2 regions of the Frateuria sp. GZRR35 genome follow, and region 1 is predicted to be linked to the other one. Evidence: riboswitches for the same ligand, from Rfam matches in the RefSeq annotation. Region 1 holds a riboswitch; the other holds the start of a gene.
What was found. A riboswitch is a leader RNA that binds a small molecule or an ion and turns the genes downstream of it on or off. The one in region 1 is predicted to bind cobalamin.
Positions count from the first base shown of each region.

Region 2: another riboswitch for cobalamin. It lies ahead of btuB (TonB-dependent vitamin B12 receptor); the one in region 1 lies ahead of ACFWZ3_RS08100 (ribonucleoside-diphosphate reductase subunit alpha).

Region 1 covers NZ_JBHZGL010000005.1:125,203-140,476, forward strand. Annotated here, with positions in the region: gene ACFWZ3_RS08055 (efflux RND transporter periplasmic adaptor subunit) at 1-565, opposite strand, end outside; gene ACFWZ3_RS08060 (c-type cytochrome) at 865-1,386, shown strand; gene ACFWZ3_RS08065 (ACP phosphodiesterase) at 1,561-2,139, opposite strand; gene ACFWZ3_RS08070 (alpha/beta hydrolase) at 2,194-2,883, shown strand; gene zapE (cell division protein ZapE) at 3,020-4,126, shown strand; gene ACFWZ3_RS08080 (putative bifunctional diguanylate cyclase/phosphodiesterase) at 4,281-6,104, shown strand; gene ACFWZ3_RS08085 (hemerythrin domain-containing protein) at 6,101-6,511, shown strand; gene ACFWZ3_RS08090 (DUF421 domain-containing protein) at 7,198-7,665, opposite strand; gene ACFWZ3_RS08095 (SDR family oxidoreductase) at 7,670-8,788, opposite strand; cobalamin riboswitch at 8,959-9,174, shown strand; gene ACFWZ3_RS08100 (ribonucleoside-diphosphate reductase subunit alpha) at 9,419-11,830, shown strand; gene ACFWZ3_RS08105 (hypothetical protein) at 11,843-12,061, shown strand; gene ACFWZ3_RS08110 (ribonucleotide-diphosphate reductase subunit beta) at 12,322-13,329, shown strand; gene ACFWZ3_RS08115 (BlaI/MecI/CopY family transcriptional regulator) at 13,813-14,199, shown strand; gene ACFWZ3_RS08120 (M56 family metallopeptidase) at 14,204-15,274, shown strand, end outside.
Region 2 covers NZ_JBHZGL010000008.1:119,275-134,548, forward strand. Annotated here, with positions in the region: gene ACFWZ3_RS11350 (M16 family metallopeptidase) at 1-841, opposite strand, end outside; gene ACFWZ3_RS11355 (M16 family metallopeptidase) at 838-2,214, opposite strand; gene ACFWZ3_RS11360 (DUF2239 family protein) at 2,355-2,957, shown strand; gene ACFWZ3_RS11365 (MFS transporter) at 2,992-4,281, shown strand; gene ACFWZ3_RS11370 (efflux RND transporter permease subunit) at 4,285-7,467, opposite strand; gene btuB (TonB-dependent vitamin B12 receptor) at 7,727-9,577, opposite strand; cobalamin riboswitch at 9,714-9,936, opposite strand; gene ACFWZ3_RS11380 (TonB-dependent receptor) at 10,207-13,278, shown strand; gene ACFWZ3_RS11385 (tetratricopeptide repeat-containing sulfotransferase family protein) at 13,547-15,169, shown strand; gene ACFWZ3_RS11390 (tetratricopeptide repeat-containing sulfotransferase family protein) at 15,224-15,274, shown strand, end outside.

The DNA of each region.
Region 1 (15,274 bases):
AGACCACCTTGGTGTAGCCCAGCTGCACTTCGGCGTCGCGGATCTGCGCCTGGTCGGAGGCGAGGGTGGCTTCGAGCTGGCGCACGGTGTTGTGCAGTGCGTCCAGGTCCTGCTTGGCGATGTAGCCCTTCGGGCCCAGCTCCTGGCTGCGCGAGTAATTGGCCTTGGCGGTGGCCAGCTGCGCCTGGTCCTGGTGGAGCCGCGCCACGGCCTGGTCATACGTTGCCTGGAAGGTACGCGGATCGATCAGCGCCAGCACCTGGCCCTTCTTCACCGGCTGGCCCTCGGTGAACTCCAGGCTGATCAGGCGGCCGCTCACCTGCGGGCTGATCGCCACCGTGTTGAGCGCCTGCACCGTGCCCAGCGCCGTGAGGTACACCGGTACGTCCTGGCGCGCCACCGGCACCACGGTGACCGGCACCGGCGGTTGCTGGCCTTCTTTTCCCTGGCCCTGGGCATTGGCCTGCCCTGGCTGACCGCCCGGCTTGTGCATCAGGCGCAGACCCACGAAGGCCAGCACCAGCACCACCACCACGATCAGCGCGATCTTCCAAAAACGCGACATTGATAAAGCTCCCGGATGTTGTCGAACCCCTGCAGGCTGCACGGCGCGCAGCCAGGGCCGACCCTGTGAAAAGCATAGGGTTACAGCAACGGCCTTGGACAATGCCAGTTGACAGGGGTGCCCCATGACCGATGACACGTGACCGGCGGCGCTCTGCCGTCGATCGCATCGCGGGTCCGGCCTGAACCTTACCGCGCGCTTTGATCTATAATCGGCGTCTTGTCTGCCCCGCGCCGGCCAGTCTAGAGGCTCGCCGGCCCGTCCACTGATTATCTGGAGTTACTTGCGTGAGCGGTTCCATGACCAAATCGGACCAGAGCTTCATCCGCCAGTTCAGCTGGCTGATCGCCGGTCTGCACGTACTGGCGCTGGTGTTGCTGATCATGGCCTACAGCATCTACTCCCACGCGGCGAAGGAAACCAACCCGCACGCAGCGCAGCGCGTCGCCGAGCGCCTGGCCCCGGCCGGCGCGGTGTACGCCGGCGACACCGGCCGCGCCGCGATGCTGGCCGCGCAGGACGCCGCCGCCAAGGCCGCCGCCTCGCAGGTCGCCTTCGGCGGCAGCACCGACGGCAAGACGATCTACGAAGGGTTGTGCCACAGCTGTCACACCGCCGGCGTGGCCGGCGCGCCCAAGCTGGGCGACAAGGCCGCCTGGGCGCCGCGCATCGCGCAGGGCATCGACACCCTGGTCAAGCACGCGATCGAGGGCTACCACGGCCCGGACGGCAACTTCATGCCCCCCAAGGGCGGCATGCCCTCGCTCACCGACGAGCAGGTCGCCAGCACGGTCAAGTGGATCGTCAGCCAGGCCAAGTAAGCTCGCCTGACAGAAAAACCATCATCGAAACGCCGCCCACCGGGCGGCGTTTTTTTGTTCGCCCCTTTTTCTCCGGGGAGAGGGTTGGATGAGGGTCAGCCTCGCCGACGCCCTCGAAGGCTTTTCACGCACGCCTCGCCGCGGGCACCCTCGATCCCGCGATGCGGGCGCCGCCTACGGAGTCCACGCGTGCGCGAACCGCTGCAGCTGCGGGAAGAACGCATCGAAGCGCGCCTGCAGCGGCGCATCCATTTCCTGCAGCACCGGCAGCATCCGCCCCAGTGGGTTGTCGCGCTGCAGGCGCTGGCCGATGCCGGCCAGTGCGCGATCCAGCACCGCCGGGTCGGCATAGGCGGCGGGCAGGTCGTTGGCCTGCATGTAGTGCGCGAAACGCCGTGCGGTCGGCGGCAGCAGCGCGTCCTGCCGTTGCAGCAACCCGCGCAGGCCGGTCGAGAAGCCCGCCAGCGGCAGCGGCGACCAGCGGGCGAAGTCGCGCGCGAGCAGATGATCGAACCACATGTCCAGCGCGATGCCCGCGTAGCGCCGGTACGGCGGCTCGAACAACGCGCGCGCCGCCACGACTTCCGGGTGGCTGTCGGTGTAGCCGTCGATCGCCCGGTGCAGCGCGATGCCCTCGCGCACGCCGGCCGGCAACGACCGATCCGGCGTGCCGCGTACGAAGTCTCCGAGCACTCCACCGAGCACACGATCCCCGTCGGCTCCGGCGAGCAGCGCGTGCGCCAGGTGGTTCACGTCGGTGCCCGGCACGACGGCCGATGCACGGCCACGACGGTTATCATTGTGCGCATGACGCCCATCACCGTTCCCGACAATCCCGCCTCGTTCCCGAGCGAAGAAGCGAGCTTCGCGCTCGACGGCCCGGTCGGCAAGCTGGAGGCGATCGGCAACGTCGCCGCGCCCGCCGACGCCCGAAGCGGCGTGGCGGTGATCTGCCACCCCAACCCCGTGCAGGGCGGCACCATGCACAACAAGGTGGTGACGATGGTCGAGCGCAGCCTGCGCGAGTCGGGGCTGGACACCGTGCGCTTCAACTTCCGCGGCACCGGCACCTCCGAAGGCAGTTACGACGAGGGCAACGGCGAAGGCGAGGACCTGGCCGCGGTAGTCGCCTGGGTGCGCCGCGTCCGCCCCGACGACGTGCTGTGGCTGGCCGGGTTCTCCTTCGGCAGCTACGTGACCATCCGCAACGCCGCGCGCCTGGGCGCCGCGGCGCTGGTCAGCATCGCACCGCCGGCCGGGCGCTTCGCGCTGACCGACATCGACGTGCCGCAGTGCCCCTGGCTGATCGTGCAGGGCGAGGCCGACGAAGTGGTCGAGCCGCAGGCCGTGTTCGACTGGATCGAGAGCCTGCCGGTCGAACCCGACGTGGTGCGCATGCCCGAGACCAGCCATTTCTTCCATCGCCGGCTGATGGACCTGCGCGGCGCGGTCAAGCATGCCGTGCAGCCGTGGCTGCCGCCACGGCGCACGGGATGACCTGCTCATCCCCCCTCCCCTGCGTACGGGGGAGGGTCGGGGAGGGGGCCCACGCCAACGTGGACACCCGCCTCCTGGCCTCTCCCTGCAGGCAGGGAGAGGAGCAATCCACGCATGCCCTGGCCGCCCCCGCTCCATGACCGACCTCACCCCTTCCGCCCGCTACCACGACGGCGTCGCTGCCCATCGCTGGGAAGCCGACCCCGCGCAGCTCGCCGTGCTGCCGGAATTCGACCGCATGCACGCGGCTCTGTGCGCCACGCCGGACAACGGCGGGCTTTTCGGGCGACTGAAATCGCTGTTCGGCGACGACGAGCGTCCGCCGGTGCCGGGCCTGTACCTGTGGGGCAGCGTCGGCCGCGGCAAGACCTTCCTGATGGACCTGTTCGCCGCCAGCCTGCCGCACGGCGTGGCGCTGCGCCGGCATTTCCACCGTTTCATGGGCGAGGTGCACGCACACCTGCGCGAACTGGGCGAGCGCGCTGATCCGCTGGAGGACGTCGCCGAACGCCTGGCCGGGCGCTGCCGCGTGCTGTGCCTGGACGAGTTCCTGGTCAACGACATCGGCGACGCGATGATCCTGGCCAACCTGCTGGATGCCCTGTTCCGTCGCGGCGTGGCGCTGGTCACCACCTCCAACACGCCACCGAAGAACCTCTACCGCGACGGCCTGCAACGGGCGCGCTTCCTGCCCGCCATTGCACTGATCGAGCGGCACTGCCACGTGGTGGAGATGGTCTCCCCACGCGACTGGCGCCTGCGCGCGCTGACCCAGGCGCCGGTCTACCTGACCCCGCCGGGCGCCGAGGCCGAGCGCGCGCTGGCGCGGATCTTTGCCAGCCAGGCGCAGGGCGAAGCACACGAGGGCGGCACGCTGGACGTCAATGGCCGCCCGATCCCGCTGCGCCGGCAGGCGCCGGGCGTGCTGTGGTTCGAGTTCGAGGCGCTGTGCGAGGGCCCACGCGCGGTGGCCGACTACATCGCGCTGGCGCGGCGGGTGCCCACGGTGATCGTGTCCGGCGTGCCGCAGTTCTCGATCTACAGCGAGGACGCCGCGCGGCGCTTCCTGTTGATGGTCGACGAGTTCTACGACCGCCACGTCAAGCTCGTGCTGTCCGCCGCCGCGCCGATCACCGAGCTGTACGACGGCGAACGCCACCGCGCCGAGTTCAGCCGCACCGAATCGCGGCTGATCGAGATGCAGAGCGAGGAATACCTGGCGCTACCGCACCGCCCCGAATAGGCCTTCAGCTGCAGGAACGAACGGCTGGTTCCAGCAGGAGCCTCATCGCCCGCCGCATTTCTTTTTTCCGCATTGCGGCCGTCGACGCCGCCGAAGTACTCTGGCCGGAGGGGTTACAAGCGGTTCCCACCAGGTCGGCCGGAGGGAGAACGCCATGCATACGACCGTGGAGCACGCGCTGGAGGCGACCGCCCTGGATGGGGAATCCGCCTCCAGCGACGAGACAGGCCCGTTGGCCGCGGGCGACCATTACACCGTTCCGGGCTTCGATTCGGTCGCCCACCTCGCCTCCGCGTCGCTGGGCGTGGCGATGGTCGCGCTGGTGCTCGATAGCGGCAGCGCCTACTGGTACAGCCGCGATGCCGGGCCGCGCACTCCCCATGTTCTGCACCCGCTCTATCTGGAAGCCGCGCGTCGCGGTGCCGGCCAGGTGCTGCCGGACATCGCCGCCGACGCGCGCTATCGCGACACGCCACCCCTGACCGGCCCCTCGCCGGCCACCCTGCGTTTCTTCGCCTGCGAACCGGTGTTCACCCTAAGCGGCAGGCACGTCGGCGCGCTATGCGTGATGGACCATCCCCCGCGCAGCGGCCTGGACGAGGCCGGACTGGCCGCCCTGCGCGATGCCGCCCGACTGGCCGGTGCCGGCGTGGTGCTGGGCAGCTACCTCGGGCGCACCGACCCGGTCACCCAGCTGCCGCACCGCAGCGCGTTCTTCGAAGACCTGCGCAGCCGCCACAAGAACGGCGCGCAGCGCGCCTGGCTGATTGCCATCGAAGTGGCGCCGGTGGAGCGCTTCAATGCCTTCGTGCGCGCGATGGGCTTCCCCTATGCCGACGAGCTGATGCGCGCCGTGGCCGCGCGCGTGCTCGACTGGATGCCGCCATGCACGAACCTCTACCAGGTCGGCGTCACCCGTTTCGCCGCGGTACTGCCCGACGGCGACAAACCCCTGGAAACCACCCAGCTCGACGCGCTGGTCGCCCGCCTGCGTACACCGTTCGACTGCCTGGACATCCCGCTCACCCTGCAGCCTGGCGTCGGCCTGCTCGACCTGGACGTGCGCCAGCTCGACGGCTCCGATCCGCTGCGCCAGGTGATGAGCGCCTCCTACGCTGCCCAGCGCAACCCGCGCGGCTGGGCGTTGTACGAGCGCAGCCAGGACGAACGGCACCGCCAGGAGTTTTTCCTGGTCACCGAGCTGGCCGCCGCGCTGACCGAGCGCACCGAGCTCTACCTGCATTACCAGCCGCGCGTACGCCTGAGTGACGGCCGCTGCATCGCCATGGAGGCGCTCGCACGCTGGCGCCACCCGACCCTGGGCGAAGTACCGCCGGGCCAGTTCGTGCCGTTGGCCGAACGCGCCGGCCTGATGCGCTCGCTGACCGGCTGGGTGCTCGACCACGGTGTCGCCCAGTTGGCCGCGTGGCGCCGCGCCGGCTGCGATGTGGGGCTGTCGCTCAACATCTCCAACGCCGATTTCGACGCGGACCTGGTCACGCGACTGCAGGACGTGGCGACCCGCTACGGCGTCGAGCCGCGCACGCTGGAGCTGGAGTTCACCGAGAGCACGCTGCTGGCGCACAACGACGCGACCCGCCGCCACCTGGCGGCGGTGCGCGAGCTCGGTGCGGGCATTGCCATCGACGATTTCGGCACCGGCTACAGCAATCTCGCCTCGTTGCGGCAGATGCCGGCAACCTGCCTGAAGATCGACCAGTCCTTCGTGCGCGCGATGGACGCCAGCCGCCACGATGCAGCAATCGTGCGCTCGACCGCGGCGCTGGCGCACGACCTGGGTTTTCGGGTGGTGGTCGAGGGCGTGGAAACCCGGCGCATCTACGACGCGGTGCGCCGCATGGACTGCGACGAGGTGCAGGGCTACTTCGTCTCGCGCCCGCTGCCGGCCGCCGCCGTGCCACCCTGGCTGGAGCGCACGGCCGACTGGCATCAGGTCGATGGCGAGGGCGCTCCGTGAGGTTGACCGACATCCTGCGTGGCCAGCATGCGCAGCTGTACGCCCTGCTCGACGAACTGCAACGCCTTGGGCTGACTGGTCCGGAAGGCCGCGAACGGCTGCAGAAGGCGAGGCAGGCGATGCTTTCGCACCTGAGTCTGGAGGACAGCCGGCTTTACCCGGCCCTGCACGCGAACCCTTCCACGTCCGTCCTGGCCAGCCGCTACGCCGAGGAGATGCAGCAGCTCACGCCTGCGTTGCTCGCTTTTTTCGATACCTATCGTGAAGGCAGTGCGGAACCGCAGGCGTTCTCGCGCAGTCTGGGTCAGTTGCTGGCCGTGTTGCAGCAGCGCATCGGTCGCGAGGAAGGTCGGCTGTACCCGGCCTACGAAGCGCACTGCGAGCCGACCGGCCTGCCGCCGATCTAGGGTGGGCTCGGGCCGCCATCGCCGAAGCGCTACTTGCGGGGAGCATAGGTTGTGCGCTGGCTCTGCTCCCCTCCCCTCCGGGGAGAGGGTTGGGATGAGGGGTCGGGGCTCGCGGGACTGTTTCGTCCGGAGATTGCATTGGTTGTCGCCCTTGCGTGGCCTCACCGCGACTGGGCTCGCCTGCCGCGGGCTTCCGACCGCCTGCCGGCGCTCGGGTCACTTTCTTTGCTGGCCCAAAGAAAGTAACCAAAGAAATGGCCTGCTAAGCCCGGTGAGGGATAAGAGCTAGGTACCGCCTCGCCTTGCTTGGTCAGTCGCTTGCTCTTAGAGGAGCTGCCGCCGCTTTACCGCGGGCGCTCGGGAGCTGAGGCAAGAGGGCTTGCGCGTTTGGGTGCCGGAGCGCCGCACTTGGCTCCCTCTCCCCTCCGGGGAGAGGGTGGGGTGAGGGGCCGGGGCTCGCGGGAATGCCTGCGAGAGCGCTGCCTTACTTGTCGTTCTTGCGAGTCTCCCCGCGACTTGGCTCGCCTGCGGCGAACCTCCCAAAAGAGATGGCGACTAAGCCCGGCGGGGGATAAGCGCTGCGCGCACTTCACTTTGCCTGGTGATCCCTCTTGCTCCTGGAGGAGCTGCCGCCGCTTTACCGCGGGCACCCGGAGTTGGCGACAGTTCGCGGCCGGACGCCCGGGCTACTGCTTCGAGGCCTTCAGCACGCTGATCTTGCCGTTGGCCTCCAGCCGCACTTCAGCCACGTCGCCCACTTCGCGCAAGCCTTTCTCGCGCAGTACGCGGCGGAAGGCTTCCTCGGACATGTCGTGCTTGCGCAACGAGCCCTCGATCACCTTGCCGTCGCGCGCCAGCAGGCTGGCCTTGCCCTCGACCAGCCGGTCCAGGCCGGCCCAGCGCGCGCAGGTCCAGGCGATGCCCTTGTCCAGCAGGAAGATCGCCAGCACGCCGATGATCGCCGCCAGCGGCGCCTTGTCGTCGCCGATGATCGCGGTGCGCAAGGTGCCGCCGACCAGCATCAGCACCACGATGTCGAAGGTGGTCATCTCGCCGAATGAGCGCTTGCCCAGCAGCCGCAGCAGGACCAGCAGGCCAAGGTAGACGCCTGCCCCGCGCAGCGCATACACCCACCACGGGTCCGACAGGTGCATGACGTCAGCCCGTCGAGCCGCCCATCACCGGGAGGATCGCGCCGCTGATATAGCTCGAACAGCTGGGCGCGGCCAGGAACACGTACGCAGGCGAGAGCTCCTCCGGTTGTGCCGGTCGGCCCCACGGGTTCTGCTGGCCGAACTTGGCCACCTGCTTGGCCGACTTGTCGGCGGGATTGAGTGGCGTCCACACCGGGCCCGGCGCCACCGCGTTGACGCGGATGCCGCGCGACACCAGGTTGCTCGCCAGCGACATGGTGAAGGCATGGATCGCGCCCTTGGTGGCCGAGTAGTCGAGCAGGTGCGCGTTGCCGAACAGGCCGGTTTCCGAGCCGGTGTTGATGATCGCGCTGCCCTCGTGCAGGTGCGGCAGCGCCGCCCTGGCCATGTGGAAATAGCCATAGATGTTGGTGCGCATGGTGAGGTCGAAGTGTTCTTCGGTGATGTCCTCCAGCGCGTCGGCGTGTTCCTGGAACGCCGCGTTGTTCACCAGGACGTCCAGACGGCCGAACTCGTCCACGGTCTGTTGCACCGCCTGCTCGCAGAAGTCTGGATCCTTTACGTCCCCGCGGATAAGCAGGCAGCGGCGGCCCTCCTTCTCCACGTAGCGTTTGGTTTCGCGCGCGTCCTCGTCCTCGGACAGGTACACCACCGCCACGTCCGCGCCCTCGCGCGCGAACAACACCGCCACCGCGCGGCCGATGCCCGAATCGGCGCCGGTGATGATCGCGCCCATGTCTTGGAGCTTGCCGCTGCCGCGGTAGTCGGGCGCCTCGAACTGCGGGCGGGGCTTGAGCTTCGCCTCCTTGCCGGGCTTGCTCAGATGCTGCTCGGGCAGCGGCGGACGCGGTTTGGGGCGAGGGCTGGTCTGGCCGGGCTGTTTCTTGGCGGCGCTCTTCTTGCTCGCGGACTTGCTCGCCTTGGCCTTCTGCTTCTGCTTGTCCTCGGCATCGATCTGCGATTGCACCTGCCGCTCTTTCGCTACCGCCTTGCCGGTGCCGGTGCCGGTGCCGCGCCTGGCGGTTTTCGTCGTGGCCATCATCCGCTCCCGTTGTGGCTGGGTATGGCTCGCGACGATAGGCACGCACTCGTGGCGGACAGGTGAGCGCGGCGTTGTCAGCACTCGTCGGACAGCCCGTGGGAGCCGACTTGTAGGCGACGCTTTTGTGCCCCTGCATCCAAAGCATCGCCCGCAAGCGGGCTCCTACAAATAGGTGTAGCCGGGATGTCGGCGGCAGACTCGACCTCAGCTTCGCACCACTAAATCATGGGTTGACCGCCGCCAACCTCCCCGATATGTTGTGTCTCGTCGGTGCCCGTCCAGACGCGACTGTCGGTCGGGCTTAAAAGGGAATCCGGTGCGAATCCGGAACTGCCCCGCAGCGGTAAGCGGAAACGAACGTCCTCACATGCACTGGGCCGCAGCGCCTGGGAAGCGAGGGCAAGTAGGACGGATCGAACGATCCGGTGTCCGCGAGTCCGAAGACCTGCCGGCACGCCGGGCCCCATGGGCCGGCGGTCGCGCTCCATGAGACGCGGCCGCCCGACCCTGTCGCGACCCAGCGCGGGTGACCGCTTCCGCGGGGAGGCGCGTCGCATGCGGGCGTTCTGGCGCCCGCGTGGGGCGTGCCGTCCATCGGAAGCGAGCCCTCAGGCCCTGCGCGCGGGAGCAGGCGTTTGACGTTTTCGGAACCGTCGCGTCGGTGCGTTCTCCTCCGTATCGGCGCGGCGGCTTCCCTTCCGGAGCTTCCGCATGGACACCCTCGACACTCCTTCCCCCGAAGGCACGCCCGCGCATGCCGACGACAGCTTTGCCCTGACCCCTCCGCACAGTCCCGCGCAGATGCGCGTGACCAAGCGCAACGGCGCCACCGAAAGCGTGGACGTCAACAAGATCGTGCGCGCGGTAACGCGCAACGCCGATGGTCTGCACGCGGTCGACCCGCTGCGCGTGGCGCTGAAAACCATCGGCGGCCTGTACGACGGCGCCAGCACGGCGGAGCTGGACCAGCTCTCGATCCGTACCGCCGCCGCGCTCACCGCGGAGGAGCCCGAATACGGCCAGCTCGCCGCGCGCCTGCTCGGCGCCTACATCGACAAGGAAGTGCGCGGGCAGGAGATCCAGAGCTTCTCGCAGTCGATCGCGCGCGGCGCGAGCTTAAGCCTGCTCAACGCGCGCCTGCGCGATTTCGTCACCGCGCACGCGCGCAAGTTGAACGACGCGATCGATCCGCTCGCGACCCGCCGCTTCGAGTACTTCGGCCTGCGCACGGTGTACGACCGCTACCTGCTGCGCCACCCACAGACGCGCAAGGTGATCGAGACGTCGCAGCACTTCTTCATGCGGATCGCCTGCGCGCTCGGCGGCAACGACGTGGGCGAGGCGCTGGAGCTCTACCGCCTGTTTTCCTCGCTCGACTACATCCCCAGCTCACCCACACTGTTCAATGCGGGCACCGCGCACGAGCAGCTCTCTTCCTGCTTCCTGCTCGACTCGCCGGCCGATTCGCTGGAAGCGATCTACGACAAGTACGCGGACGTCGCCAAGCTGTCCAAGTTCGCCGGCGGCATTGGCCTGGCGTTCACCCGCGTGCGCTCGCGCGGCTCGCTGATCCGCGGCACCAATGGCCATTCCAACGGGCTGGTGCCGTGGCTGAAGACGCTCGATGCCTCGGTCGCCGCGGTCAACCAGGGCGGCAAGCGCAAGGGTGCGTGCTGCGTGTACGTCGAGCCCTGGCACGCCGACGTCGAGGAGTTCCTGGAGCTGCGCGACAACACCGGCGACGAGGCACGGCGCACGCACAACCTGAATCTCGCCAACTGGATCCCCGACGAGTTCATGCGCCGCGTCGAGGCCGACGGCGACTGGTCGCTGTTCGATCCGAAGGCGGTGCCGCAACTGGTGGACCTGTGGGGCGTGGCCTTCGAGCGCGCCTACCGCGACGCGGAAGCGGCGGGCCTTGCCGTGAAGACGGTCAAGGCGCGCGAGCTCTACGCGCGCATGCTGCGCACGCTGGCGCAGACCGGCAACGGCTGGATGACCTTCAAGGATCGCTGCAACGCCACCGGCAACCAGACGGCCGAGCCGGACAACGTGATCCACCTGTCCAACCTGTGCACGGAAATCCTGGAAGTCACCGGCACCGACGAGACGGCGGTGTGCAACCTGGGCTCGATCAACCTGGCGCGCCACCTCGGCGATGGCGCCTTCGACTTCGACAAGCTCGCCGACACCGTGCGCACCGCCGTGCGGCAGCTCGACCGGGTGATCGACCTCAACTTCTATCCGATCGCGACGGCCCGGCGCGCCAACCAGAAGTGGCGTCCCGTGGGCCTGGGCGTGATGGGCCTGCAGGATGCGTTGTTCCAGCTTCGCTTGCCGTTCGACTCGGCCGAGGCGCTGGCGCTGTCGACCCGCATCGCCGAGGAAATCTACTTCCACGCGCTGGACGAGTCCTGCACGCTGGCCGAGCAGGCCGGCCCGCACCCGGGCTTCGGCCAGACCCGCGCCGCCCGCGGCGAGCTGCAGTTCGACTACTGGCCGCAGGCGTCAGTCAGCGACTCCGCGCGCTGGGATGCCTTGCGTGCGCGCATCCAGGCCGGCGGCCTACGCAACTCGCTGCTGATCGCCATCGCGCCCACCGCCACCATTGCCTCGATCGCCGGCTGCTACGAGTGCATCGAGCCGCAGGTGTCCAACCTGTTCAAGCGCGAGACGCTCTCGGGCGACTTCCTGGTGGTCAACCGCTATCTGGTCGAGGAGCTCAAGACACTGGGGCTGTGGACCGCCGAGGTGCGCGACGCGATCAAGCTGGCCGAGGGCTCGATCCAGGGCATCGCGGCGATTCCCGAGCGCCTGCGCCAGGTCTACCGCACCGTATGGGAGCTGCCGCAGAAGGCCTTGATCGACCTGGCCGCCGCGCGCGGGGCGTATATCGACCAGAGCCAGTCGCTGAACCTGTTCATGGAGAATCCAAACATCGGGCAGCTTTCCTCGATGTACATGTACGCCTGGAAGGCGGGCATCAAGACCACCTATTACCTGCGCTCGCGCCCGGCGACGAAGATCGCCAAGACCACCGTCGCCGCGCCGGACCAGCAACAGGCGAGCGCAGCGGTGTTCTGTTCACTGGAGAATCCGGAGTATTGCGAGGCCTGCCAGTGATGGGAGAGGCGCATGCAGCCATATCGCAATCTGGACGGCCATTCGGGGGTAGTCGCCTACGAACTGGGCGCCGACTGGATCCAGGTTTGGTTCGTCAACGGCAAGGATTACCGGTATTCGGCAGCCAGCGCGGGTGCCGAGCACGTGCGGAACATGCAGATCCTGGCGGAAGCGGGCGAGGGCCTGGCCACGTACATCAGCAAGTTCGTCCACGACGACTACGAGGTCTGAAAGCCTTTCTGCCACCGGGACACCGCGGGGGTGAGGGTACGGCCCCTACCACGAACGACGCAGTCTGGACGTCCGGTCGCGCACAGGGTGCGCTCCTACAGGAGGGTGTCCGCGTGCACGAAGCGCGCTCGCCCCGCGCGTAAGCGCGCACCGCCCAAGCCGAAGGACCGTGCGTCCGAATCCCGCGCAAGGTCCGCACCCTCATCCGCCCTTCGGGCACCTTCTCCCGAAGGGGAGAAAGAAGAATCAAAGGCACACCCATGACCAGCCAACTGCTCGACCCCGGCTACGCCCTCACCCTGCGCCCGATGCGCTACCCGGCGTTCTATGAGATGTACCGCGCCGCCATTCGCAACACCTGGACGGTGGACGAGGTCGACTTCGCGCCCGACCTCAACGATCTCAACGGCAAAATGGGGCCCGCCGAGCGCCACCTGATCCAACGACTGGTCGCCTTCTTCGCCACGGGCGACACCATCGTGGCCAATAACCTGGTGCTCAACCTCTACCAGCACGTCAACGCGCCCGAAGCGCGCATGTACCTCTCGCGCCAGCTGTACGAGGAAGCGCTGCACGTGCAGTTCTACCTGACCCTGCTGGATACCTATATTCCCGACCCGGCCGAGCGGCACAAGGCGTTCGCGGCGATCGAGGCGATTCCCTCGATCCGCGCCAAGGGCGCGTTCTGCTTCCGGTGGATCGATTCGGTCCACCATCTGCGCCGCATCGAAACCCGCGAGCAGCGCCGGCAGTTCCTGCTGAACCTGATCTGCTTTGCCGCCTGCATCGAGGGCCTGTTCTTCTACGCCGCTTTCGCCTACGTCTACTACCTGCGCTCGCGCGGCCTGTTGCACGGGCTGGCCTCCGGCACCAACTGGGTGTTCCGCGACGAATCGGGCCACATGGCCTTTGCCTTTGAAGTGGTGCGCACCGTGCGCGCGGAGGAGCCTGAGCTGTTCGACGATGAGCTGCGCCTGCAGGTCGAGCAGATGCTGGAGGAAGCCATCGACTGCGAGACGCAATTCGCGCACGACGTGCTCTCCGGCGGCGTGGCCGGGCTGTCGGTCAAGGACATGCGCCAGTACCTGGAGTACTGCGCCGACCAGCGCCTGGTGCAGCTCGGCCTGCCGAAGAAATACGGCGCCACCAACCCGTTCGACTTCATGGACCTGCAGGACGTGCAGGAAGTCACCAACTTCTTCGAACGGCGGGTGTCGGCCTACCAGGTCGGCGTGCAGGGCGAAGTGGCGTTCGACATGGCGTTCTGAGAGGCTCATGTCTCGCATGCGCGAGGCACCGATGAGCCTGGCTTGGGTGACGTGCTGCCCACAGCCCGCTGCTGTCGATTACCGGCATCGAACGCCGGCATCCGCGCGGCATCGATGGCCGGGAGTGCACGCACTCGGCGGGCGGCAGACGGTCTTTACCGGCGGCCCCCACATCCCCCTGCCATAGACCTCCCAGCTCCCTCTCCCCTGCGGGGAGAGGGTTGGGGTGAGGGGCCGGGGCTCGCCGGGGTATTCGAAACGGCGAGGCTTTTCCGCAGCGCTCCCGCCGGCCCTCCCCGCAAGCCGTGCCCTCTCACCCCAGCCCTCTCCCCCATCCCTGATAAGTGCTGGGGGAGAGGGAGCCAACCGGGCCCAGCCCGCTCTCCACAGGGACGAGGGGGCCTTATCCGCTAAACCATCGACCTATTGACTACAAATGTAGTCAGCGCTAGCTTGACTACAACTGTAGTCAGGAAAGCCGCCATGCCCCGCCCCACCATCGGTGACCAGGAACTCGCCCTGCTCCATTACCTGGCCGAACACGCCCCCGCCTCGGTCGGTGAGGTCGCCGCCGGCTTCGGCGAAACGCGTGGCCTGGCCCGCTCGACCGTGCTGACCATGATGGAGCGCCTGCGCGGCAAGGGTTACCTCAAGCGCCGCCAGGCCGGTGGCGTCTACCGCTACAGCCCGGCGACCGCGCCCGGCGAGGCCATGCGCCACGCGGTCGGCAGTTTCGTGGAGAAAACCCTGAGCGGCTCGGTTTCGCCGTTCGTCGCCTACCTGTCCGAACGCGCCGAAGTGAGCGACACCGAGTTGGCTGAACTGGAGGCGCTGGTGGCGCAGTTGCAGTCACGGCGCAAGGAGTCCTAAAGCCATGTCTCTCTTTGCCGGTTTGCTCGACGCGCTTTCGGCCCGTCTGCTGTGGACCTCGGCGCAGGCGTGCCTGCTGATCGGCGCGGTTGCCCTGGTCTGCCGCCTGCTCCCGCGGCTGCCGGCCGCGGTGCGCTGCATGCTCTGGTGGCTGGTCGGCGCGCAGCTGGTGCTGGGCCTGGCCTGGCACGCGCCGTTGCAGTTGCACTGGCTGCCGGCGCCCAAGGAATCGCCGGTCATGGTCACGCGCGCGCCCCCGGTCGTGATGCTGCCGATGGCGACCCACACGACGCCGATGACGACCGCGGCCACCGACCTGCCCGCGCAGGAACCGCCATTCCCATGGGCTGCGCTGCTGCTTGCGGCCTGGCTCGGCGGCGTGGCACTGCAGATCGCACAGGTCGTGCGTCAACGCTGGCGTGTCGCACGGGCCCGTATCGGGGCACAGCCGGCGCCAGCGGCCTGGCAGGGCGCCTGCCAGGCGCTGGCCGGGCGATTGGGCCTGCGCCGCGCGCCACAGCTTGCGCTCTCGCCGAGCATCGGCTCGCCGCAGGTACTCGGTGCCTGGCATCCCCTGGTGCTGTTTCCGGCCGACGCACGCCTCTCCGACGAGGAGACGGCGATGGCCATCGCGCACGAACTGGCGCACCTGCGCCGCGGCGACCTGTGGCTGGGGTGGATCCCCGCGCTGGCGCAACGGCTGTTCTTCTTCCATCCGCTGGTGGCCTGGGCGATGCGCGAATACGCGCTCAGCCGCGAGGCCGCCTGCGACGCCCAGGCGCTCGCTGCGACCGGCGGCGCCCCACAGGCCTACGGTCGGCTGCTGCTGCGGCTGGGCGTGGCCACACCGCTCCCCTCCGGCCTGGCCGGTGCGTCCCCCACGTTCCACAACCTCAAGAGGCGACTGACCATGTTGCAGCACATCGAGGCCACTTCCCGCCGCAGCCGCGGCTGGCTGCTGCTTGTTGCGATCGCGGTGGCGGGCGTGGTGCCCTACCGCGTCACCGCCGGCAGTGCGGTTGCGCCAGCCACCCCAACACCGGTTGCGACGCCGCTTCCGGCAGCACGGCCGGCG
Region 2 (15,274 bases), on a different contig from region 1:
CGCCGGGCTGGTCGATCACCAGCAGCGGCGGCAGCGTGCTCTTGCCCATGCCGGCCGGCATGGCCGCGAGCGACGTGGCCGGACGCGACCAGTCGCCGAAGCCCTGCTGGGCCAGCGTGCGTGCCTGCGCCGGGGTGATATCGCCGGTGAGGATCAGCACCGCATCATCCGGCCGGTAGATCGCCGCGTGCATCGCCTGCACGTCCGCGCGCGTGATCGCCTTGAGCGAGCCGGGCGTGCCCATCGACGCATGACCGTAGGCGCCGTCGCCGAATACCGCGCGGCCGGCGGCCAGCGCCGCCAGGCGGGTCGGCTGGCTGAGCATCAGGTGCAGGTCGTCCAGCGCCTGGCTGCGCGCGCGTTCCAGTTCCGTGGCCGCAAAGTCGGGCTGGCGCGCGACCTGCGCCAGCAGCGCCAGTGCTGCGGGCAGCCGGGGCGTGGTCACGGTGATGGCGACGCTGCTGTGGTCCCAGCCGGCGCCGGCATCCAGCGAACCGCCCAGCGCCTCGGCGGCGGCGGCGATCTGCGGCGCGCTGCGTCCGGCCGCACCGCGCGTCAGCAGCGTGGCGGTGAGCTGGGCCAGGCCGGCCTTGCCGTCCGGATCCAGCGCGCTGCCCCGGCGCAGAAGCAGCTCGGCGGTGACCAGCGGCAGGCCGTCGCGGTGGATGCTGATCACTTCCAGCCCATTGGACAGGACCTGGCTGGACGGCGTGGGCAGCGACAGCGTGGGCGCGGGGCCCGGCGCCGGCGGCGTGGTCGGAAAGTCCACCGCCGCAGCGGCCGTGGTGCACAGCAGGGCGGCCGTAAAGACGGCCAGCCGCGTACGGTTCAGGCGGATCATCGGGCACCTCCCTGGTGCGCGCCGCCGGCCTTGGCCTGCGGCAGGTAATCGATGGTGACGCTGTGTGCGCCGGTCACGTACTGCTTGAGCACGCGCTGCACATCGTCGGCAGTGACCTTCTGCAACGCTGCCAGATCCGTGTTGATGCGAGCCGGGTCACCCTCGATCAACGCGGCCTGGCCGAGGCCGAAGGCCTTGCCCTGCGCGGTCTGGCGTCCCTTGATTTCAGTGGTGAGCAGCTGCGTCTTGACTTTGTCCAGCTCCGCCGCGGCGATCGGCTGCGTGGCGAGCTTTTCGATTTCCGCGCGCAGCAGCTTTTCCGCGTCGGCCGGCGAGTGGCCGCTGGCGAGGATGGCATAGGCCACGAACAACCCCGGCCCAACCCGCGCATCGACCTCGGCACCGGCCTGCTGCGCCACCTGGGCGCGGTACACCAGTGACTGGTAGAGACGCGAGGACTCGCCTTGCGAGAGCAGTGCCGCGGCGACCTGCAACGGAATGGTGTCGGCGTCGCGCGCCGGCGGAGCCAGCCAGCTGATCGCCAGCGCCGGCAATGGCGCCGTGGCGCTGGTCTCGGTATAGCGCTTGTCCTGCGTGCGCGCCGGCTCCTGCACGGTCACCTGCGGGATCGGCGTGGACGGTTTGGGGATCCAGCCGAAGTAGCGGTCGACCCAGGCATCGAGCTGCTTGGGGTCGAAGTCGCCGACGACGATGAGCGTGGCGTTGTCGGGCCGGTAGAACGTGCGGTGGAAGTCGATCACGTTCTCAAGCGAGGCCGCTTCCAGGTCCTCGATGCTGCCGATGGTCGGTCGCTTGTAGGGATGCACCGTAAACGAGTGCGGGTCGATGGTGTTGAACAGCTTGCCGTAGGGGTTGGCCAGCACGCTCTGGCGGTACTCCTCCTCCACCACAGCGCGCTCGGACTTGAAATTCTTTTCGTCCACGTTGAGGTTGGACAGCCGCTCCGCTTCGGCCCACAGCAGCGTCTGCAGGTAATTGCCGGGGATCACCTCGAAGTAATTGGTGACGTCGTCGCCGGTGGAGGCGTTGTTGGCGCCGCCGACGTCCTCGGTCAGCCGGTCCATCTGCTCGGCGTGCATGTGCGCCGTGCTCTTGAACATCAGATGCTCGAACAGGTGCGCGAAGCCGGAGCGGCCCTGCGGATCGTCCTTGGAACCGACGTGGTACCAGACCTGCACCGCCACGGTCGGGCTGGCGTGATCCTCGATGCTGAGCACCTCCAGCCCGTTGGCCAGCGTGCGCTGCTGGTACGGGATCGGCGGCACTGACAGCTCGGCCGCCGCCAGCGGCGTGCCCGCCATCGCGGCGAGCAGGGGAATGGAGGCCAGCCAGCTGGCCCGGCGCTTACGCATGATCGATCCCTCCGTTGGAAAGCCTGCACCTTAGCAAGCGGGCAGGGGCGCGGATGCAGGACTGATGGGAGAGCCCCGTTGCCGCTTGACTCGACATTTAATCCGGGTAAAACTTCGCGCCCCGCCAGAGAACCCACGCCATGCATCCCCACGCGAGGACCTGTACCGCCTTCGAGGGTCACCGCCTGCTCGCCAGTGGCCCGTGCGTAGAAGTTGCGCTGGCGGTCAAGCGCGCCGCCGATGGCGGTGCGGCCGATGCCTTGCTGGTGTTCGACGACCGCAACGGCCGCCCGGTCGAGTTCGACCTGCGTGGCAGCGAGGCGGACGTGCTGGCGCGGCTGCAACCGGCACCGGCCCCGGTGCGTGGGCCGGGCCGGCCGCGGCTGGGCGTCACCGCGCGCGAGGTCACCCTGTTGCCACGCCACTGGGACTGGCTGGCCAGTCAGCCGGGCGGCGCCTCGGGGGTGCTGCGGCGGCTGGTGGAGCAGACCATCCGCGAGGGCGGCGGTCGCCAGCGCGCGCGCGAATCGGCCGAGGCGGTCGACCGCTTCATGCTCGCCATGACCGGCAACCTGCCCGGCCACGAGGAGGCCAGCCGCGCGTTCTGGCGCGGCGAACGCGAACGCTTCGCCCAACTCACCCAGGCCTGGCCGCGCGACGTACGTGATCACTTGCGGCACCTGGCCGCCATCGCGTGGGACGAGGCCGACGCGGCCAGCCCGGGCCGCGCCTCTTCTCCCTGACACACCGGCGCCACGTCGCCAGCCAAGGACACCCATGGATCATCACCCGACGGAAAGCCGCCGGTCCCCGCTGTTTGCCCATCGCGACTTTCGCCTACTGCTCGGCGGCAGCGCGGTATCGGCGCTGGGCGATCAGTTCACCTTGGTCGCGCTGCCATGGCTGGTCCTGCGCCTGACCGGCAACCCGGTGGCGCTCGGCCTGGTACTGGCCGCGATGGCGCTGCCGCGAGCGATCTTCATGTTGATCGGTGGCGCGATGGTCGATCGGCTCTCGGCCCGGCGCGTCCTGCTCCTGGCGCGCAGCGTCAACGCACTGCTGGTAGCGCTGCTGGCCGCCCTGGTGCTGACCGGCGCGGTCGGCATGCCGGCCATCTATGCGATCGCACTGGGCATCGGCGTGGCGACGGCGTTCGCCTATCCCGCCGGCTCGGCCTTGCTGCCGCAGCTGGTGCCACCGACACAGCTGGCCTCGGCCAACGCCTTGCTCATGGGCATGCGGCAGTTGAGCCTGTTCGTCGGCCCCGCGCTGGCCGGTGTAGTGATCGGCGTGCATGCCGGCCATGGCGCCGCCGAGGCACGGGGGCTCGGTCTCGCGTTCGCCATCGACGCGGTCAGTTTTCTCGCCTCGCTCGCCTCGCTGTGGTTGATCCGCACGGCCGCCGACCGCCAGCCCAAACCGGCTGGCAAGGGCGTGCTGGCCGACATCGGCGCTGGCGTACGCCATGTCTGGGGCGATCTGCCGCTGCGCGCCTTCATGCTTTACGCGGCGGTGGTCACGATCTTCGTCGGCGGGCCGATCCAGGTCGGCCTGCCGGTGCTGGCCAACAGCCGGATGGACCTTGGCGCCGCATCGCTGGGCATCCTGATGACCGCCAACGGCGGCGGCATGCTGGTGGGTGGCTTCCTGGCACGGACGGTGGCGCGTGCGGTAGGCGGGCGGCTGGGCATGCTGGTGCTGGGCATGGACGCGCTGGCCGGCTTCGCGCTCGCCGCGCTCGCGCTGGTGCACAGCACCGTGCATGGCGCGTTGCTGCTGGCCGGCGTGGGCGTGCTGGCGGGCATCGCGCAGATCGCGATCGTGAGCTGGATCCAGCAGCGCGTGCCGCCAGCCTTGATGGGCCGCACCATGAGCCTGCTGATGTTCACTTTCATGGGCATCGGGCCGGTGTCCGCCGCGGTGGCCGGCAGCCTGCTCAAGCTGGTGTCGCTCGGCGCGCTGTTCGCCGGTGCCGGGCTCGCGCTCAGCGTGATCGCGCTCGGCTGCCTGGCCAGCCCGGCCCTGCGCGGCATCGGCGCGGCGCGCCCGCAGAGCGCGCCCGCCTGAGGCTCAGCTCGCGGCCTGCTGCCGGCCCAGCGCCTTGAGCCGCTTCTTCTCCTCGCGGCGCTGGCGCCGGGCGGCCTTGCGGATCTTGCGGTCGTAGCCCCACAGGTAGATCGCCGGCGTGCTGAGCAGCGTCAGCAACTGCGACACCAGCAGGCCGCCGACGATCGCGATGCCCAGCGGCTGGCGCATTTCCGAACCAATGCCGAAACCGATTGCCAGCGGCAGCGCCGCGCCCATCGCCACCAGCGTGGTCATGGTGATCGGGCGGAAGCGCACCAGCGCGGCTTCGCGGATCGCCTCCGGCGGTGGCAGGCTGCGCTCGCGCTGGGCGACCAGCGCGAAGTCGACCATCAGGATCGCGTTTTTCTTGACGATGCCGATCAGCATCAGGATCGCGATGATCGCCATCAGCGACAGCTGCGTCTGCGTCACCAGCATGGCAAGGAATGCACCCATGCCCGCGGCCGGCAGCGTGGAAAGGATGGTCAGCGGATGGCCCAGGCTCTCGTAGAGGATGCCCAGCACGATGTACATCGCCAGGATCGAGGCCAGCAACAAGATCAGGCCGTTGGACTTGGCCTGCTGCAGGCGTTGATTGGCGCCAGTGAAGTCGACACGGATGCCGTCGGGCAGGTGCACCGCAAAGGCCGCCTGCTCGACCAGCTTGACGCCCCGCTGCTGGTCCACGCCCTTGTCCAGGTTGTAGGTGACCGTCGCGGCTTCGAGCTGGTTGTGGTGGCGGATGCGCATCGGCGCGATGTTGGGTTCGATCCGCGCCAGCGCCGAGAGCGGGATCATCTCGCCGCGGCTGTTGCGCACGTGGATGTTGAGTAGCGCCTGCGGGCTGATCGACTCGGCCTTGGCCGAGGTCAGCACGACGCGGTACTGGTTGATGTCCGAATAGATCACCGATACCGGGTTCTGCCCGAACGAGTTGTACAGCGCCGAATCGATGTCGCCCATGCTCACGTGCAGGCGGCCGGCGGTCTCGCGGTCGACCTTGAGCATCTGCTGCTTGCCGGCCTGGTCGAAGTCACTGCCGACGTCGCGGAACTCCTTGGTGTCGCGCAGGCGACGGACCATCTTCAGCGTCCACGGCTGCAGGTCGCCGCCGTTGTCGCTGACCAGCTGGAATTCATACTGGCCGCCTTTGTCGCCGCTGCCGCCGCCGCCCAGGAACTGCGCGATGCTGATTTCGACCTCGACGCCGGCGAGCTTGTCCAGCCGCTTGGACAGGCGCTCGACCACCTCCTTGGCGCCGACCTGGCGGTCGCCCGGGGCGTCGCCGCGGGGCTTGAGGTCCATGAACATCTGCGCCGAGTTGCCGACCGCACCGTTGCCGCCGCCGTTGCCGCCGAGCATGGTGAGCATGTCCGCGACCGCGGGGTCTTCCTTGATGAGCCTGGCCACCTGCTGCACGCGTTCGGTCAGCAGTTCGGGCGACACGTTGGCGTCGGCGGTGACCTGCGCCTGCAGCTGGCCGGTGTCCTCGTCGGGCATGAAGGTGCCGCCGGCGGTCTTGCCCACCGCAATGCCCAGCACGACGGTCAGTACCAGCAGGATCAGCGGCTGCCAGCGCATCAGCCGGCGATGGTGCATGGCCCAGTCCAGCGAGCGCTCGTAAAGCCGCAGCAGCGCGCGATCAAAGTTCTCCACGGCGCGCTCGATGCGGCCGGGCGGGCGCGGGTTGGCCGGCTCGGCGGTGAGCAGGCGCCCGCACAAGGCGGGCGTGAGCGTCAGCGAGACGATCGCCGAGATCACCACCGCCGCGGTCAGCGTTACCGAGAACTCGCGCAGCAGCATCACCAGCATGTTGTTGCCGAACAGCAGCGGTGCGAACACTGCCACCAGCGAGAGCGTGATCGACACCACTGTGAAGCCGATCTCGCGCACGCCGGTTAGCGCCGCCTGCAGCGGCGGCATGCCGTGTTCCATGTGGCGCACGATGTTCTCGATCACCACGATCGCATCGTCGACCACGAAGCCGATGCACAGCACCAGCGCGACCAGCGACAGCGTGTTCAGCGTGTAACCCAGCGCCCACATCGCCACGAATGCGCCGGCCAGCGACAGCGGCACGCTCAGCGTGGCGATCAGCGTCGGCCGCAGCCGGCGCAGGAACACCAGCATCACCAGCACGACCATCACGATCGAGATCAGCAGCGCGACCTCGACCTCGTGCAGCGCCGACTTGGTCGTCTGGGTCAGGTCGAACACCGCGTGCATCTGGATGCTGGCCGGCAGCGAGGCGCGCAGTTGCGGCAGCTTGGCGCGGATCGCCTCCACGGTGGCCACCGCGTTGGCTTCGGGGCGCTTGGCGATCTGCAGGCCGACCGTGCGCGCGCTGCCACTGGCGTCGGCAAACCAGGCCGCCTGGTACTTGTCTTCCTGGCCACCGTAGACGCGGGCGACATCCGACAGGCGCACCGGCACGCCATGCTTCATCGCGATCAGCAGATGGGCGAACTCGTCCGGTGTCTGCAGGCCATCGCTGGCGGTGACGGTCATCTGCGTGCGGCCGTTGCTCAGCGTGCCCTGCGGCGAGGTGACGTTGGCCGCGCGCAGCGCGTTGGCCACGTCATTGGCGGTCAGCCCCTTGGCGGCCAGTGCATCGGTGTCCAGCTCGATGCGCACCGCGTGCGGCGTGCCACCGAACACCTGCACCTGCGCCACGCCCTGGATCTGCGAGACGGCCGGTTTGAGCAGGGTGTCGGCAAGGTCGAACAACTGGTCCTGCGGCATCCCCGAGGAGGTCAGGGTGATGAACAGGATCGGGATTTGCGCGGTGTCGAACTTGAAGTACTGCGGCGGCCCGGGCATGCCCGAGGGCAGGTCGGGCGCCGCGGCGTTGATCGCCGCCTGCACGTCGCGCGCGGCGCTGTCGGCGGTGCGGTCGAAAGTGAAACGCACCATCACCGAGGCCTGGCCTTCGGTGGCGTTGCCGTACATCTCGTCCACGCCCGGGATGCGGCCCAGGTGGCGTTCCAGCGGCGCCAGGATGGTGGTGGCCATGGTTTGCGCGCTTGCGCCCGGCTGGCTGGCGATCACGTAGACGCCGGGGAAATCGAGCGAAGGCAGTGCGGCCACGCCCAGCAGCAGGTAGGCCCACAGGCCAGCCAGGGTCAGGCCCAGGGCCAGCAGCGAGGTGCCGATCGGGCGGCGGATCAGGGGGGCGAAGATGTTCACGGGGCGTCCGTACCGCGGGGAAGGCGCGTCACAGACACCGCGCCGGGACGGCTAGCGTAGCGCGAGGCCGCCGCGCGGTTCGTGGGCCAGAGGATGGGCAAGGTCATGCCGCACGTTATGCCCTCCCGGCCTGCGGCAAGGATGTGCCTGAAGTCCGGCCCCTGCCGAAAGACAGGGCCGGATCAGTCGACAGCCATAGCTTCCCCCGATTGCGGGGGGAAGTTGCCAGAAGGGCGGACGGGGCGGGCTGGCGCGAAGCTCAACCCCCGGGCGTGTAGCGCAGCGTCAGATACCAGCTTCGCCCTGGCTGGTTGAAGTAGTAGACCGTCTCGTAGCGGCGATTCAATGCGTTGGCCAGGCGCGCTTCCACCTGCCAGCCGCCTGCGAACGCGTAACTTGCGCGAAGGTCGGTGGTCGCATAACCGCCCAGCCGGCGCTGGTTGGCCAGATCGTCGTAACGCGCGCCGGCAGCGAGCACGGTGGCGCCCACGCCGAAGGCGCCGAAGCGGCGGTCGAGCTCCACCCGCGCGGTGCGCTCCGGCCGGCGCGGCAGCAGGTGGCCATCGTTGGCGCCGCCGTCGCGGTTTTCCGGACGCTGCAGCGTCAGGTAGCCCTCCACCCGCCAGCCCGCCAGCTCGGTGCCGGCCTGGGCCTCCAGTCCGCGGATGCGCGCGCGGCTGATGTTGCGCGGGAAGTAGTTGGCGTCCAGCGAGATCAGCTGGTCGATGGTGGTCTGGTAGGCGTTCAGTGCCCAATGCCAGGTCGCCTTCTGCTGCGCGAGACCCACTTCGGCGCTGCGCGAAGTCTCCGGCTGCAGGTCGGGGTTGCCGCTGCCGTAGGGGTAATACAGGTCGTTGAAGGTCGGTGCGTGGAACGCGCTGCCCCAGCTGGCCGACAGCTTCAGTCCGTGATCGAAGGCGTAGCCCCATGCCGCCGCGCCGGTAGTATGGCCGCCGAACTGCTGGTTGTCGTCCCGTCGCACGGACAGCTGGATCTCATGGCGGCCGAAACTCCCCTGGTACTGCGCGTACCCGCCGGTGTCGCTGCGGCTGTCGTCGAGATAACCGGTGTCGCTGGAGAGGTGTTCGCGCTGCCAGTCGATGCCGAGCGTCAGCAACTGGTTGTCCGCCAGGCTCAGGTCGTTCTGCCAGGAGGCCTGGCTGCGGCGCGAATCGCCGTAGCGCATGAACACGCCGTCGTTGTCGGTACGTTGCTCATCCAGGCTCTGTCCGGCAGCCAGCGTGACCTTCCAGGCGGCCAGCGGAGCGAAGCCCAGTTGCGCGCCGGCGACTTGCTGGCGGTTGTGATGCTGGTTGCCGTAGGGCGCGCCGTCGAACTCCACGCGGCTGTCGCTGCGCAGCCAGGTCGCGGTCAGCTCGGTGCCGTTGTCCCAGCGGTAACCGGCGTTGGCCAGCGCGTTGCGGTTGCGGTAGGCGTCGGCATCCGGCTCGTCGGTGAAGCAGCCGGCGAAGACGGTACCCGCGCCGACGCGGCAGGCATTGATGCCGCGGGTGTACTGGCCGCCGATGCTCAGGTTGTACCAGGCGTGCGTGTCGCCCCCGGCCAGGCCGAACTGGCCGTCGGCGTAGCCGCGGCTGCCGGTGCCCAGGCGCATCGACGGCGCCAGGCTGCCGTTGCGCGGCCCGTGCCGGGTGAAGATCTGGATCACGCCACCGATGGCATCGGCACCGTAAAGGCTCGAGCGCGGTCCGCGTACCACTTCAATGCGTTCGATCTGGTCCAGCGGCAACTGGTCGAAGGCGGGGATGCCGGCACTCACGGTGCCGACCCGCACGCCATCGATCAGCAGCAACGTGTGCGAGGAATTGGTGCCGCGCAGGAACAGCGAGCTTTGCTGGCCCAGCCCGCCAGCCTGGGCGAAGGTCACGCCGGGCAGCCCCTGGAGCAGGTCGATCAGCGAGACCGGCTGCAGCCGGTCGATGTCATCACGGGTGATCACGCTGACCGACGACAGCGCGTCGTCAACGGTAATCGCCGTGCGCGTGGCGGTGACGATCACCGGCGACAGCGCGGCCGGGTCCGTGGCGTCGGCCGCCAGCGCGGCGAACGAGCTGCCGCACAAGGCGGCGGCAAGCAAGGTCTTCTTCATGGTGAGGTGTGTGTCCTTAGGCCGTGCGCCCACGCACGGCCTCAAGCGTGGATGAGCTGGCGACCGGAGGCGGGGGACAGGAGCGACGGGCAGGCACGGGGCCACGCACGAGGTCCGGCCCGCCCACCGCAGGTCCACCAGGCAAACGCTTCGGGCCGGTCTCCGGGCTCGCGGGCGCAGGCGATGAGGCCTGCCGGGCGGCGCCTTCCCATGCTCAAAGCACAGTGGCGTGGGCCGTCCGTTCGACTCGCTTACCGTTGCGGGGGCAGCGCCGGCCTTGTTGTGCATCGCACAACGCACCGGCTTCCCGTTTCATCCCTTGGTGCGAGCCAAGGGACACCCAAAACGGGCGGAATGTTAACGCGGAAAGCCAAGCTCCCCAACAGCGAAGGTCATTGCTGAAAAGTGCTAACAAAAGGTTGACATTCCGTTAGTGGCGACGCTACGTTCGGCAAGCGAATCGTTGCGGTATTGTGATTTGCAGGTAAACGAAGAAGCGCTGGGGCGTGTCCGATAAGTCGTATGTCGGGACAGGAAGCGTTTGTCGTTGGTGTCGGTACGCTGGCCTCGAAAGCTCGCGCCCGGCTTTTTACAAGACTCGTCTGTGGGTCGATCTGGGGAGATTTTGAATGAACAAGGGTTACATGCTGCGTGGGGCTCAGCCCCGTCGCACTGCCCTGACGCTGGCTTTGGCCATGGGTCTGGGCTTCACTGGTGTGGCCTTCGGCCAGGCCACAACCGGCAGCATCTTCGGCACGGCTCCGGCCGCTGTCGGCGAGACTGTCATGGTGCAGAGCTCGAACGGCACCACCCGCGAAGTCGCGGTTGATGCGGACGGCCGCTTCGTCGTCAATGGCCTGCCAGTCGGCCGCTACACCGTCACCCTGCGCAAGGACGGCGAGGTCCTCGCGACCCAGGACAACGTCGGCATCGCCGTGGGCGGTGGTACGTCCGTCTCCTTCAGCACTGCCAATGCAGAGAACGCGCAGAACCTGGGCGCAGTCCAGGTGGTTGCCAGCGCGCTGCCCGCCATCGACGTCACCAGCGTCAACTCCAGCACCATCATCACTGCTGCCGACCTGCAGAAGCTGCCGGTGGGCCGTAGCGCCGAATCGATCGCGCTGCTTGCTCCTGGCGCGGTGAAGGGCAGTGGCTTCTTTGGCAATGCCGTGTCGTTCGGCGGCGCTGGCGTTACCGAGAACGCCTACTACGTCAACGGCTACAACACCGGTGAGCCTTACCGCAACACGGGCGGCTTCTCCCTGCCGTACGGTTCGATCGACCAGCAGCAGACCTTCACCGGCGGCTACGACGCCAAGTACGGTCGCTCCGACGGCGGCGTGATCAACCAGATCGGTAAGCGTGGCACCAACGAATGGCACTTCGGTGGTCAGATTGCCTGGGCGCCGCGTTTCCTTGCCGAAGGTGGCAAGAACGTCTATTACCCGACCTTTGGCGAGCTTCCGGCGGGCTATGAGGTTGAGAACCCCGAGCTGGAAGGCACGCTGTACCGTTACAAGCAAAAGAACAAGAGCTGGGAAACGATCTACTCCGCTTACGTCGGCGGTCCGCTGATCAAGGACAAGCTGTACTTGTTCGTGTCGGCCGAGACCAACAAGACGAAGGGGCGCAACATCCAGTCGATCGGTGGTAACGACGTTTACTACAGCAACCACGAGACGCACTTCTACGGTAAGTTGGACTGGAACATCGACGAGAACAACGTCTTCGAGCTGACCGGGCTGAAGAGCGAGGAGAGCACGGGCAGCGGCGCGGCGTACGATTTCGATTACGACACGCTGACCTCCGGGCCCTTCTCCTACGTCAACGACGTGAACAAGGACTCGGCCCAGTTCCTGATCGGCAAGTACACCAGCTACATCGGTGACAACGCCACGCTGAGCGTCACCTACGGTAAGGGCGACTTCAAGAACCCGGTCGTCTACGGAAACAAGAGCGAGCTTCCGGCGATTTCGGGTTCGGCCAACCAGAACCCGGCGTACGGTGGCCCGTTCGTCACCAACGACCAGAGCGGTTTCTACGTGTATTCGCCGGACGCGGCCAATCACACCGACGGTCTGCGCGTCGACTTCGACTACCGCCTGGGTGACCACGACCTTGCCGTCGGTATCGACAATATGCAGTACACGGCCAAGAACCAGGGCCAGACCATGTCGGGCCCGGGCTACGCCTGGATCTACTCGCATGCGACCGATCCTTCCAAGAACATCAGCACCACGCTGAACGTCGGCGCACCGGGTGGCGAGGGTTACTACGTCGCCAAGTACATCTTCAGTGTCCAGACCAGCATGACGATGGACCAGAAGGCGTACTACCTGCAGGACGTGTGGAACGTCACTGACAACCTGCAGCTGAACATCGGCGTTCGCAACGACCACTTCACCAACTACAACGACCTCGGCATTGCCTTCGTCGACGAAAAGAACCAGTGGGAGCCGCGTCTGGGCGCCAGCTGGGACGTCAACGGCGACTCGAGCTTCAAGGTCTACGGCAACGCCGGCCGCTACTACCTCGCGCTGCCGAACAACGTTGCCGAGCGCGCCGCCAACCGGTCGACCTTCACCCGCCAGTACTACACCTATGGCGGTATGGATTCGAACGGTATTCCGCTCGACCTCACGCCGGTTCCGTCGGCTGACGGCAATCCGGCCGGTCCGGGCCCCGTGTCCTCGAACTTCGAGACCGGCGATCCCAAGGACGCTCGCCAGGTTTCGGCGCTCGACCTGAAGGCTCAGTACCAGGACGAGTACATCCTGGGCTTCGACAAGACGCTTGGTGCGGATTGGGTCTACGGCGCCAAGGTGACCTACCGCGAACTGAAGACCGCGATCGACGACGAGTGCGATCCGTTCGGCAGCCTCGTGCCCAAGCTCGAGTCGATGGGCCTGAACCCGGACGACTATTACGGTGCGCTGGTCAACCCGTACTGCCGTCTGTTCAACCCGGGTGGCACCAATACGTTCGCGCTCAAGAGCGACGTCGATGGCACCTACACCAACGTGACCATGACGGCCGCCGATTGGGGCTACGACTACAAGGCCAAGCGCACCTACAAGGGCGTGAACCTGTACCTCGAGCATCCGTTCGATGGCAAGTGGCAGGGCCGTATCGACTACACCTGGTCGAAGAACGAAGGCAACACGGAAGGCCAGGTGCGTTCCGACTTTGGCCAGGGCGACGTCTCCAAGACCGAGAACTGGGATTCCTGGCAGCTGATGCAGTACGGCAACGGCTATCTGTCGAACGACCGTCGCCATCAGATCCGCATCCGCGGCGCGTACCAGTTCACGCCTGAGTGGCTGGTGTCGGGCGTCCTGCTGGCGCAGTCGGGCACCCCGAAGGAGTGCCTTGGCTTCTATGGCCCGAACGAAGAGGATCCGACCGGTTACGGTTCGGACTACCACTTCTGCTTCGGCCAGCCGTCCAGGCTCGGCGACACGGGCTTCACGCCGTGGACCAAGAAGCTGAACCTGAGCGTGCGTTACACCCCCTCGTTCGCAGACGGCAAGCTCGCTCTGCAGCTGGAGGTGTACAACGTGCTGAACGAACAGAAGCCGCTGCAGCTTGACCCGCGTTCGGAGAGCCGCTCGTCCGTCTTCACGGTGTCCAACACCTACGGTCAGGGCCTCTACTTCGATCCGCCGCGGTACATGCGTCTGTCGGTGTCTTACGACTTCTGATCAGGCCAGTAAGCGAATTTGCAGTTAGATTCGCCAAAGGCGCCACCTGAAAAGGTGGCGCCTTTTTTTTCCGTTGCGCTCGGCAAGGCGAAAACCGGTCGTGCCATGGACAGGAAGCCGCCAACGGCTGGACCTGACGTAGGGATATTCCTTCCAAAGACAGGTCTGGATATGCCGAAAGCCGACGCAAACCCGGGCGCGGGGGCTCAATGGAAGATGCGCTCTCGGAGCCGGACGCAGGCGCCTTCGATAATGGACAATCACTTCGATGAATACACCCAATCTTTCGATGGCACAGGATCGGCGACACCGGCGCGCCCAGCACTACATGGACACGCAGCAATGGGCTGCTGCGCAGGCGACGCTGGAGTCACTTGTACAGTTGGCGCCGCATGATGCACGGGCGCGCATGGGGCTGGCCAACGTCATGTTCAGGCAGGGGCAACTGCGTGCCCCGACCGAGCAGCTGATGCATGTCGCCAGGACACCACCGGACGATGTCCCCACGATGATCGAGCTCGTGCGTGGGTTATTCACCGGCGGAGCGACTCTGGCCGCCCGCGCCTGCCTTTCCCGCTTCACTGCGATTCGCGGACAACCCGCCCATACGCTCGCGGAGCAATCGAGGCTCTGGTGGATGCTTGGTGAAATCGGCGAATCGAGGAGCCTGATCGAGCGCGCCATCGCCGAGGGCGCGGACGAACCGGACGCCCATCTCCAGTACGCCATGATGCTGCAGTACAGCGGCGAGCTGGTTGCCGCCAGGGAGGTGCTTGAGGCTTGCCTGCGTCGATGGCCGCTGTTCGGAGGCGCTGCCATGGCGCTGGCCAACGTGCAGAAGCAGACGCCCGATACGCACCATCTCGATTTCCTGCACGCGCAGTTGGCTCGCATCCCTGTCGGCAGCCATCACCGTGACGACAATCATGTCAGGGCGGAATTCGAGGCCGCGCTTTTCAAGGAGCTGGACGACCTGGGACGTTACGATGAGGCGTGGTCGGCCCTGGCGCGCAGCAACGGATTGATGCAGGCGCTCAATCCCTATGATGCCGCCGCGGAAGAGGCGCTTACCCAGGCGCTCATTGGCGCGCCCGCCGCCATCGCGGCGGCCGCGAGCGCCGCAGGACAGGCAGATGGCCCGATCCCGATTTTTATCGTCGGTCTACCGCGATCCGGCACGACATTACTGGAGCGCATGCTCTCAAATCATTCGCGCGTGGCTTCAGCGGGCGAGATCAATGACTTCCAACGTCAGTTTCTCTGGGCCGCCGATGTCGCGCCGGCAGGCGCACGAGCGCTTGCAAAGGCGTTCGAGCGCGTGGGCAGGATCGATTTTGCGGACCTGGGCGCGCGCTACCTCAAACAGACCCAATGGCGCGCGAAGGGACACCCTTATTACATCGACAAATTGCCGTCCAATATCCAGATGGTGCCCTTCATCCGACACGCGCTTCCACATGCGCGCATCCTGCACATCGTGCGTGAACCAATGGATGTGTGCTTCTCCAATCTCAAGGCCATGTTCGGCAACGTCTCGGCCTATAGCTACGATATCGACGCAATGGCGCACTACTACGCCCAGTATGTGCGCCAGGCAGACCAGTGGCGGACGGTCCTGCCCAAGGCCATGCTCGATGTTTCGTATGCCGCTCTGGTGCAGGAGCCAGAGGCTACCCTTCGCCAGGTCCTTGACTACTGCGGCCTCGAACTCGAACCGGGCTGCTTGTCTCCGGAGCGCAACGCTACGCCCGTTGCAACGCCAAGCAGCGTGCAGGTGCGCGAACCGGTACACACTCGCGCACTTGGCCAATGGCGTAGTTATGCCACCCAGCTTTCCGACCTGCAGAGTGCGCTTGACCGCCATATACACGCCATGCGGTTTCGTAAGTAACCATCGGTCGAAGCGAGACCATGGGGCACGGCTCCCGTTCCTTGCACACGCTTCATGCATACCACGACGCCGAAAAAGCCCATTCCGCGTATCGAAGCCGGCAGC